DNA from 3 places in the uncultured Dubosiella sp. genome. Region 2 is predicted to be linked to each of the others. Evidence: predicted binding sites of a transcription regulator. Region 2 holds the regulator's gene; each other region holds the start of a gene.
The links. Region 2 encodes HrcA, which represses chaperone genes, less so after heat shock. Its sites were predicted from a motif close to TTTTAGCACTNNNNNNNNNNNAGTGCTAAAA; they were not measured.
Positions count from the first base shown of each region.

Region 1: a site for HrcA is predicted at 2,028-2,058, ahead of ftsH (ATP-dependent zinc metalloprotease FtsH). Genes of this name have one in related genera too.
Region 3: a site for HrcA is predicted at 1,463-1,493, ahead of lon (endopeptidase La). Genes of this name have one in related genera too.

Region 1 is NZ_CAXHOA010000008.1:49,524-52,802, reverse strand. It holds gene ftsH (ATP-dependent zinc metalloprotease FtsH) at 100-1,989, opposite strand; gene ABNS49_RS07020 (alpha/beta hydrolase-fold protein) at 2,267-3,010, shown strand; gene ilvD (dihydroxy-acid dehydratase) at 3,050-3,279, shown strand, end outside.
Region 2 is NZ_CAXHOA010000017.1:35,850-39,128, forward strand. It holds gene dnaK (molecular chaperone DnaK) at 1-970, opposite strand, end outside; gene grpE (nucleotide exchange factor GrpE) at 987-1,565, opposite strand; gene hrcA (heat-inducible transcriptional repressor HrcA) at 1,540-2,595, opposite strand; gene ABNS49_RS11110 (hypothetical protein) at 2,778-2,954, shown strand; gene ABNS49_RS11115 (polyphenol oxidase family protein) at 2,971-3,279, shown strand, end outside.
Region 3 is NZ_CAXHOA010000003.1:33,171-36,449, forward strand. It holds gene lon (endopeptidase La) at 1-1,431, opposite strand, end outside; gene ABNS49_RS02995 (helix-turn-helix domain-containing protein) at 1,609-1,938, shown strand; gene ABNS49_RS03000 (autorepressor SdpR family transcription factor) at 2,002-2,304, shown strand; gene ABNS49_RS03005 (SdpI family protein) at 2,267-3,279, shown strand, end outside.

The sequences.
Region 1 (3,279 bases), on a different contig from region 2:
AATGTGCATGCGATCGAGGCTAAAAAAATCCATTGACGGAACAATCAAAAAGGAGATGTCGGCATTTTGACATCTCCCAATTTTTTTAAAATTTATATACTAGTTGTTTTGCCCGCCAGGCAGTTCGGCCGGCTTGTTCAGGATTTCCATGAACTGCTCGCCGGTAATCGTTTCCTGTTCGTACAGGTATTTGGCGAGTTCATGCAGTTTCATTTTGTTGTCGGAAAGAATCTGGTACGCGTCGTTGTACGCCTTTTTGATCAAGTCGATGACTTCCTGGTCGATTTGCGCCGCGGTTTCATTCGAGCAGGCGAGCGTCGTGTCGCCACCCAAATACGCGTTGTTGACCGTTTCCAGAGCGGTCATGCCGAAGTGATCCGACATGCCCAGCCGCGTGATCATGGCGCGGGCAAGCTTGGTCGCCTGCTCGATATCGTTGCTGGCGCCGCTTGTGATCGAGTTGAAGATAAGATCCTCGGCAGCGCGTCCGCCACAATACGTCATGATGCGCTGGTACGCCTCTTCTTTGGAAAGCAGATTCGTTTCCTCTTCCTCGACTTGCATCGTGTATCCAAGCGCGCCCTTCGTGCGCGGAATAATCGTGATCTTGTGCACCGGCGCCGTGTTTTTCGACTTGGCGGCGACCAGGGCGTGGCCAATCTCGTGATAGGAAACGATCATTCGTTCCTTTGGCGAGATGACGGCGCCTTTTTTCTGCTCGCCGGCGATAACGGTTTCAATCGCCTCTTCCAAATCGCGCTGCGTCACCTGCTTGCGTCCGTCGCGGACAGCGAGCAGCGCGCCCTCGTTAATAATATTGGCCAAATCGGCACCGCTCGATCCGGCAGCCGCTCGGGCAACCGCGTTGTAGTCGATTTCCGGCGACGCTTTCACATTGGCGGCGTGCAGCTTCAAGATGGCTTCGCGCCCTTGCAAGTCCGGCAGTTCCACCGGAATGCGGCGGTCGAAACGTCCAGGACGGGTCAGGGCCGCGTCCAGCGTGTCGGGCCGGTTGGTCGCCGCCAGCAGGACGACGCCTTTCGATCCGTCGAATCCATCCATTTCGGCCAGCAGCTGGTTGAGCGTCTGCTCGCGCTCGTCGTTGCCGGAAATACCGCCCGAGTCACGTTTTTTCCCGACGGTGTCGATCTCGTCGATGAAGACGATGCATGGCGCTTTTTCGCGCGCCTGCTTGAACAGGTCACGCACTTTGGCGGCGCCACGTCCGACAAACATTTCGACAAATTCCGAACCGGAAATCGAGAAGAACGGCACGCCCGCCTCGCCAGCAACCGCTTTGGCAAGCAAGGTTTTACCAGTTCCCGGAGGACCGACAAGCAGCGCACCTTTTGGCATCTTCGCGCCGATTTCCTGATACTTTTTCGGATTGTTCAAAAAGTCGACGATTTCTTTCAAGTTGTCTTTGGCTTCCTCCTGGCCGGCAACGTCCTTGAAGGTCGTTTTTGTCTTTTCGCCGACATACACCTTGGCGTTGCTTTTGCCCAGGTTGCCCATGCCAAAACCACTGCCGAATCCACCACCCTGGGTGAAGGACATCTGGTCTGGCATGTCGCCCATTTTCTTTTGCATGCGGCGAAAAAACCACGTGCCCAGTCCCCACAAAATGAGGAGCGGCAGGAAAAACGAGATCAGCGACATGAGAATTGGGTTCATTTGACTGGTCGGAACCTGGGTGAACGTGGCACCCGAGTCGCGCAGGCGGTTGACAAGGTCAGGATCGTTCATCGCCAGCGTTTCATAGCGCTGTTTTTCGTCGCCCTTGAGCGTGTACGTGATGGTGTTGTCCTGGATTTGGACTTTGTCGACTTTCTTTTCCTCCACCTGATCCAGGAACGTCGAATACGACTCGTCCTGAATGCTTTGGGAAGAGAGGAACGGCATCAGGACCCAGTTGAGGACCAGGATGACGAGCAGGATGATCATATAGTAGTTGTAAAGCGATTTTTTTGACTTTTTATTTCGATTCATTCGAGTCTCCTTCTTAAAGTTAAACCCATTATACATTCTTTTAGCAAAGTTTCAACAGGAGTGCTAACCAATGCATTATTTCACATAAATTTCATGGGAGGTTCCCATTGTAGCACAAGATGTTTAAAAGAAACCATACATTTTCTTCCGTTTGGACATTTCCGGGCACTTGTTCGAAAGCGCTTTAAAAATCGTGCGAAGCGGCGTTTTCATTTCCGTCCGGAGCCCGTATAATAAAGGCGAAAGTTTCACAGAAAGCATAGGAGGAGATTAGATTATGATTGTTAAAATTCCTTTCCGCGTCGATCCCCTCGAGCGGGAAACGACGCTCCACGTCTATGTTCCCGACGACTATGAGCAGCGGGACGAGCGCTATCCCGTCATGTACATGTACGATGGGCATAATTTATTCGACGACGGCGACGCCACATACGGGAAATCGTGGGGACTGGCCGCGTTTTTAGCGCGTTACGACAAACCTTTTCTCGTAGTCGGAATCGAATGCGACCACCGCGGCCGCAACCGGCTCGACGAGTATTGTCCTTACGAGGTTCGCTCCTCGATTTTAGGAGAAATCCATGGCAAGGGGGAATTGTTCATGGACTGGGTCGTCAACACGCTCAAGCCTTACATTGACGAAAACTTCCGGACGTATCCGGATCGGGAGGCGACCGGCATCGCGGGCAGCTCGATGGGCGGGCTGATGGCGTATTACTCGGTCATTCGCTACAACAAGGTGTTTTCCAAAGCGGCGTGCTTGTCGCCTTCGCTGATGGTTTGCCCGGAGCAGCTGAAACACGAGATCAAAGAAGACTGGATCCATCCCGATACCCGGGTGTATTTAAGTATGGGGACAAAAGAGTTTGGCTCAAGACACATTCAGCTCTTTCCGTATCTCGACCATTTCGCCCAGCTCGTCCAGCCGGCGATGACGAAGACGCATGTCGTGCGGGATGGCGAGCACAACGAAGCGAGCTGGGAACAGCTGAACGAGGAATATTTTGACTATTTGTGGAAATGACGAAAAGGACGAGGCACTGTCCTTTTTTAGGAGGAAGAAATGAACAAAAAACCACTGCCTTCCCAGGCGACACGGGCGATCGCGCCCGAATGGGATCCGCTGCGGCGGGGAACGGGATGGACGGACGCCGAATTGGCGAAACCGCAAATTTACATTCAAAGCACATTTGGCGACTCGCATCCGGGATCGGTCCATTTGGACCGGCTCGTGGAAGCGGCGCGTCTGGGCGTCGCGCAAGCGGGAGGCAAGGGCGCCCGCTATTTTACGAC
Region 2 (3,279 bases):
TCACGGCTTCCTGAACGGCAGGAATACGAGTCGATCCACCAACGAGCAATACCTGGTCGATGTCTTTTACAGTCAAGTCCGCATCGCGCAATGCTTTTTCGATTGGGATGATCGTGCGCTCAACGAGGTCTTTTGTCATTTCGTTGAATTTTGCGCGCGTCAAAGTCGTATCAAAGTGCAGAGGTCCGTTGGCGCCAGCCGAAATGAATGGCAGGGAAATTTGCGTCTGCATCGTCGCGGACAAGTCTTTCTTCGCTTTTTCGGCCGCTTCCTTGATTCGCTGCATCGCCATTTTGTCGTTGCGCAAGTCAATGCCGTTTTCTTTCTTGAACTGCTCTACGATCCAGTCGACGATCTTGTTGTCGAAGTCGTCGCCGCCCAGGTGCGTATCACCGTTTGTCGACAACACTTCGAACGTACCATCCGCCAAGTCGAGGATGCTGACATCGAACGTACCGCCGCCCAAGTCGTATACGAGCACTTTTTGCTCTTTATCCGTTTTGTCAATACCATAAGCCAGCGCTGCCGCGGTCGGCTCGTTGATGATCCGGGCCACCTTCATGCCGGCAATCGTTCCGGCGTCTTTTGTCGCCTGACGTTGCGCGTCGTTGAAGTAGGCAGGAACCGTGATAACCGCTTCCGTTACCGGCTCGCCAAGATATTCTTCGGCGTATGTACGCAAGTAGGAAAGAATCATCGCGGAAATTTCCTGTGGCGTGTACTGCTTTCCGTCAATGTCCACTTTTTCGTTGGAACCCATCTTCCGCTTGATCGAAGCGATCGTGTTCGGGTTCGTTACGGCCTGCCGTTTCGCGGCGTCACCAATGATTCGTTCCTCGTCTTTGAAGGCGACAACGCTTGGGGTCGTGCGGTTTCCTTCCGGATTTGGGATAACTTTTGGTTCTCCGCCTTCCATGACGGCCACGCAGCTGTTTGTTGTACCTAAGTCGATACCAATAATTTTACTCATGATTTTTCATCCTCCTCTATTCACTGACCTTAACTAAGGCCGGGCGCAAGATACGATCTTTTAACATGTATCCTTTTTGAAGCACTTCCACGACTATGCCTGAATCGACACCATCCACTTTTTCCTGCATCAATGCCTGCATCGTGTTGTGATCAAAAGGCTTGTCCTGTGCATCTATTTCCTTCACACCCTCGTTGAGCAGTGCGCTCTCGAGCTGTGTCCGGATCATTTCAAACCCTTTGGCGAAGCCTTTCGCCTCTTCGCTTTCCGGGACTTGCGTCAACGCCAGATTCATCGAATCCAGAATTGGCAAAAATTCAAGGGCCGCCGACTGGAAGCGATACTTTTTCGCCATGTCGGTTTCCTTTTGCAGACGCTTGCGCATGTTGTCCGTGTCGGCATACGCGCGCGCCATATCGTTTTTCGCTTTGTTCAACTCTTCTTTCAACGCCGCGATCTCGTTTTCTTTTTGTTCAAGCGGGTCGATCACGACTTCCACTTCCTCCTCCACGGCTGGAAGCTCGTCGTCCTCGACGGTTTCAATCGGTTCGTTTTCCTTGATTTCCTCGTTACGATTCTTTTTCTGTTTGCTCATCGCTCTTCTCTCCTCCTTCGTGCAATCCAAATACACCCTCGATCACGCTGGACATGTAATCCATGAGCGCGATCACTTTGGAATACTGCATCCGGTTCGGTCCAATGACCATCAACTGCCCTTCCTCGCTATCGCTGTAATGAAACTTCGCGCTGATTACCGAGCAGTCCCCGATCTGGATCAGTTCGTTGCGTTCCCCGACCGGGATCGCGATGTTGTTTTCCTGCTCTGTCCATTGCTTGAACAAATCGCTGTCCTCGAGAATCTTCATCAGCCGCTGCAGCTTGTTGACGTCGCTAAACTCAGGCTGGTACAACATATGGCATCGGCCGGCCACGGCGACTTTCTCGCTGGCGAAGCGCATGAATGTCTGCGCGAACGCCTCGAACAGCACTTCGTGGCGCACCAGTTTGGCGGCCATGAGCGGCTCGATTTCCTTGAGCCGGTCGATCACGTGGTCGATCGGCGTGCCGGTGAGCTGGTCGTTCATCAGCTCCGTGCAGCTGCGCAAGTCTTCCATCGACACATCCTCGTCGAAGTGGAACACTTTCGTTTCGGTGTGGCCCGTATCGGTGATGATGAGCGCGACCGCGCTCTTGGCATCAATCGGCACGAGCTGGACGTGCACGAGCACCTGGTGCCGGCTGTCGGGGCCGAGCACGATGCTGGTCAAGTTCGTCATCTCGCTCAAAATGCTGCAGCTCTTCTCCACGACTTCGTCCAGCGAGTAGTGCCGCTGCGAAAACAAAGCCTGTAAAGAATGCTTGATCGGATCCTCCAGGGAAGTTTCCATCAAATTTTCCACATAATACCGATATCCAAACCGGCTTGGCACCCGTCCGCTGGACGTGTGCGTCTTTTCGAGCAGCCCCGCTTTTTCCAGCACGGCCATCTCGTTGCGAATCGTCGCGGACGAAATGGGAAAATCCAGAAGCTGCATCAGCGCTTTCGAGCCGACCGGCTCGGCGCAATATGTAAATTGTTCCACAACTTTCTTGAAAATAATCCGTTGCCGCTGGGTCAATTCCATATTGTCAGCTCCTCTCTAGCACTCATTCGGTCTATCTGCTAACATGATACCACGCTTTTTAGCAGTGTCAACTCTCGTGTGCTATTTCGGACAAATTTATCTTGTCATATTCCACCTCAATTTACGACTTATATGCTTGGATCCCCGCACTTTTTTCCAGATTGGCGTGCTACAATGAAACCATGAAGAAAAAAAGCGAATCGTTCCGCACGATCGGCCACATTAGCTGGCAGGGGATCCCGATCGAAATGCAGATGACAAAAAAAGGCGAGCTGCGCTTTCTGGAGCGCGGCAAGGAAATCAAGGATCCCGCCCGGTTCGAGCAAATCGTCGCCTATCTCAAAGAAGCGAATCAATGAAAGGACATAAAAAACGATGAAACAAATCCAATGGATCGACACGACGGTGTATGGCGCCGTCACGCTCAAAGACCAAAGCGCCCCGGAGCAAAACAACATGGCGCTCCACGTTTGCCAGGACCCAAAGGCGGTGCTGAAAAACCGGATCGCCCTTTGCGAAACGACAGGAATCCCTTTAAAGAACTGGGCCCTGTCGTGGCAAAAGCACACGGCCAACCGCGCCGAAGTCAAACGGGAGCACAAGGGGCGGGGCGCCACGAAAAAAGAAACGAGCCTCATGGATGTGGACGCGCTTTTCACCCACGAGCCCAACGTTTTGATTGGC
Region 3 (3,279 bases), on a different contig from region 2:
CGGGGCCGGAATGGAATCCACGCTGTTGGCGGTCGCGATAAACAGCACGTCTGACAAGTCGTACGGCAAATCCAAATAGTGATCGGTGAACGTGTTGTTTTGTTCCGGATCGAGCACTTCGAGCATGGCCGCGGCCGGATCGCCGCTAAAGCCGCCTTGCATCAGCTTGTCGATCTCGTCGAGAATCATGACGGGATTGGTCGCGCCCGCGCGTTTCATCGACTGGAGGACGCGGCCGGCCATGGCGCCCACATACGTGCGCCGGTGACCGCGAATCTCGGACTCGTCTTTGACGCCACCCAGACTCATTCGCACATACGGCCGGTCCAGCGCTTCGGCAATCGACTTGCCCAGCGATGTTTTTCCCGTGCCGGGCGGGCCGACAAGCAAAATCGCGCTCCCTTTGTTGGAGTTTTTCAGCCGCATGATCGCCAAATGCTGAATGATTCGCTCTTTTACTTTATCCATGCCGTAATGCCGGCTGTCCAGGATTTGCCGGGCCTGGGCCAGATCGGCAAAGGACAAAGGCTGTTTTTCCCAAGGCAGGGCGAGGGCGAACTCCAGATACGTCCGCAAGACGTCCTGCTCGCTGCTGTTGGGCGCGAAGGCTGATTCCAGCTTCGCCACATCGTCCAGCAGCGCCTGCTCGATATCGTGAGGAAGGCGGGCGCTCAAAACGCGGGAACGCCAGTCGTTTGGATCGTCTTCGGATTCGCCAGTCGTTTCGGCGAGCTCTTTTTGCAGCGCCTCAATGTGCCGGCGCAGCGCCTGTTCCCGATACGTCTTATTGGCTTGCTCGGTGAATTTCTCGTTCATTTCCAAATTGATGGCGACAACTTCCTTTTGGCGCAGCAGCAAGTCGATAAACGACAGGGCGCGCTCTTTCAAGGAGTCGGTCCGCAGCAAGTCGTAGCGCTCGCTTTGGGTTAGCGGCATGTATTGGGCGACATAGACGATCAACTCGTTGATCGAGGCGATTTCCTCGGCTCGCGCAACGATCGCCTCGCCGCCGCGAAACGCCTGGGCCATGTCGCGGACGATGGAGCGCATGTATTCCAGCATGTCTTGCGTGGAGCGCGCCGGCAAATCGTCGCTTTCCGGCTGTATCGTGTAGGCGCAAGCGGGAAAGCGTCCTTCGACAACGTGCTCGATTTTGACGCGTTCGAGAGCCTTCGCCCAGACGCTTGTTCCTTTTTTCGTGTATTCGATGGAGGTGATTTCGCAGCGGATGCCATAAGGGTGAAAATCCGCGGCGCTCCAGTGGTCTTTTGTGTGCTCGGCTTGAACGAGTCCGGCGATGAACGATTCGTCGCGAATGCGGTCCACGTCGTCTTGACTCAAGTTTCGAAGCTGAATCGTCGTGTTCGGCAATAGGAGAGTGCCGAAGACGGGCACGATCACAGCGGCAGCCGTTTCGTTGTTTGTATTCATAGAAAATTTCCTCTCTTTCCATTTTGCCTTTTTTTGGCACTTTAAACGATGGAGTGCTTAAAGTAAGTGTATTATAACTCATGATAAGAAAAATGTAAATACACATAGAAAACTTACCTTGTTTATTTTTGTAATGAAGTATGGTATAGTGAATAAAAAGGAAAGAAGAGTTAAGAGATGATTGTATTTACGGATGAAACGTGCCCGATGCGCGTGGCGTGTCGGGCGATCGAGGGAAAATGGAAGCTGCCAATCTTGTATGTGTTGTGCGAAAACGGGACGCTGCGCTACAACGAACTGAAAAAGGCGCTCGGCATTACGAACGTCATGCTGTCGAACACCTTGAAGGAAATGGAACAGGAAGGGCTTGTGGCGCGTGTCCAGTACAACGAGATTCCGCCCCGGGTCGAGTATTCGCTCACCGAGGTGTCCGGCGCGCTTTTGCCAATCGTCCAGGCGTTTTGCGCCTGGGGCGAAACGCTTCTTTCTTTAGAGGAAACCGATTGACAGCGTCCTCTTTTCTCTTTATAATATCAATAACAAATAAGTTATATGTTATAGGAGGAAAACATGGCTTTGGATCAAACACTCAAGGCGCTGGACGACCCGATTCGGCGCTCGATTCTCAACTTGCTCAAGCAGCGTTCGATGACGGTACAGGAAATCGTCGAGCATTTTTCCATCTCGCAACCCGCGATTTCCCGGCATTTGTCCGTACTGAAAAAGGCGGATCTCATCCGTGACGAGCGGCACGGGAAATACATCGTGTACACGCTGAACACGTCGGTGCTTGAGGAAGTTATTTTATGGATGCAGGATTTGAAAGGAGAACGCTATGAACGCCAAGTCGTATCGAAAAGAACTTCTCGCTGACTCGCTGCTCATCGTCCTTCCGCTTTTCCTTGGCTTTTTTCTGCCGGTCAGTTCGGAAAGCGTGCTGCGAATCACGTGGCAGTTTGTCTTTCCGCTCACGACGCTAGGCATGTTTTGGCTTATCGCGTATTTGGGCATTTGGAAAGGGCGGTTTGAAACGATGAAGCCGGACGTCGTGCGCTGGACGCTGTTTTTGCAGCCAATGATCAGTTTGGCGGTGTGCGCGATGTTTGTCGGGCTCGAATATTTTCCAAACTGGAACGGACTCGTTTTTGTCAACGGCATGCTCGCCCTGATCTTTTTGGTCTGCGGCAATTTGCTGCCGAAGATCTCGCAAAATGAAATGATCGGGATCCGGACGCGCTGGGCGCTGGAAAACGCGGACAACTGGAACTACACGCAGCGCGTTGGCGGCCGCATTTGGGTCGTTTGCGGTCTGATCATGCTGGGCGCGTGTTTTTTTCCAAACGGGACAGGCGTCATCGTCGTTCTCGCCTTGATCGCTTCGGGGCTTTCCGTGTTCGTGTCGTGGAAGTACGCCAGGGTTCAAAAGGCGCAAGGTGTGGTGTTTTCCAAACCGAAGCCGTTCGACAAGAAAAATCTGCTCTGGCTAATCCTTGGCGTTCCGCCTTTGATTTTCGCCCTGGTGATCGTTTTTGCCGGGGACTATACCGTGCGAGTCGACCGCGGACAAATCACGCTGGACGCCAATTTCGTATCCGACACGGTCGTACCGTTTGACGAGATCGAATCCATCACAATGGAGCCGGACAGCGCGCCGGGAACGCGGGTGAATGGCTACGACGCGCGCTCGATTTTGATGGGACGGTTTGAAAACGACGCGTTTGGCCGCTACACGCGCTACACAAAAGGAAACGGGGACGTGATCGTGATCCAAACGAAAGAGGGAACGATTGTGTTCAACGAGGCGAGTCCAAGCAAGACAAAGGCGCTTTATCGTCAAATCCGGCAAGA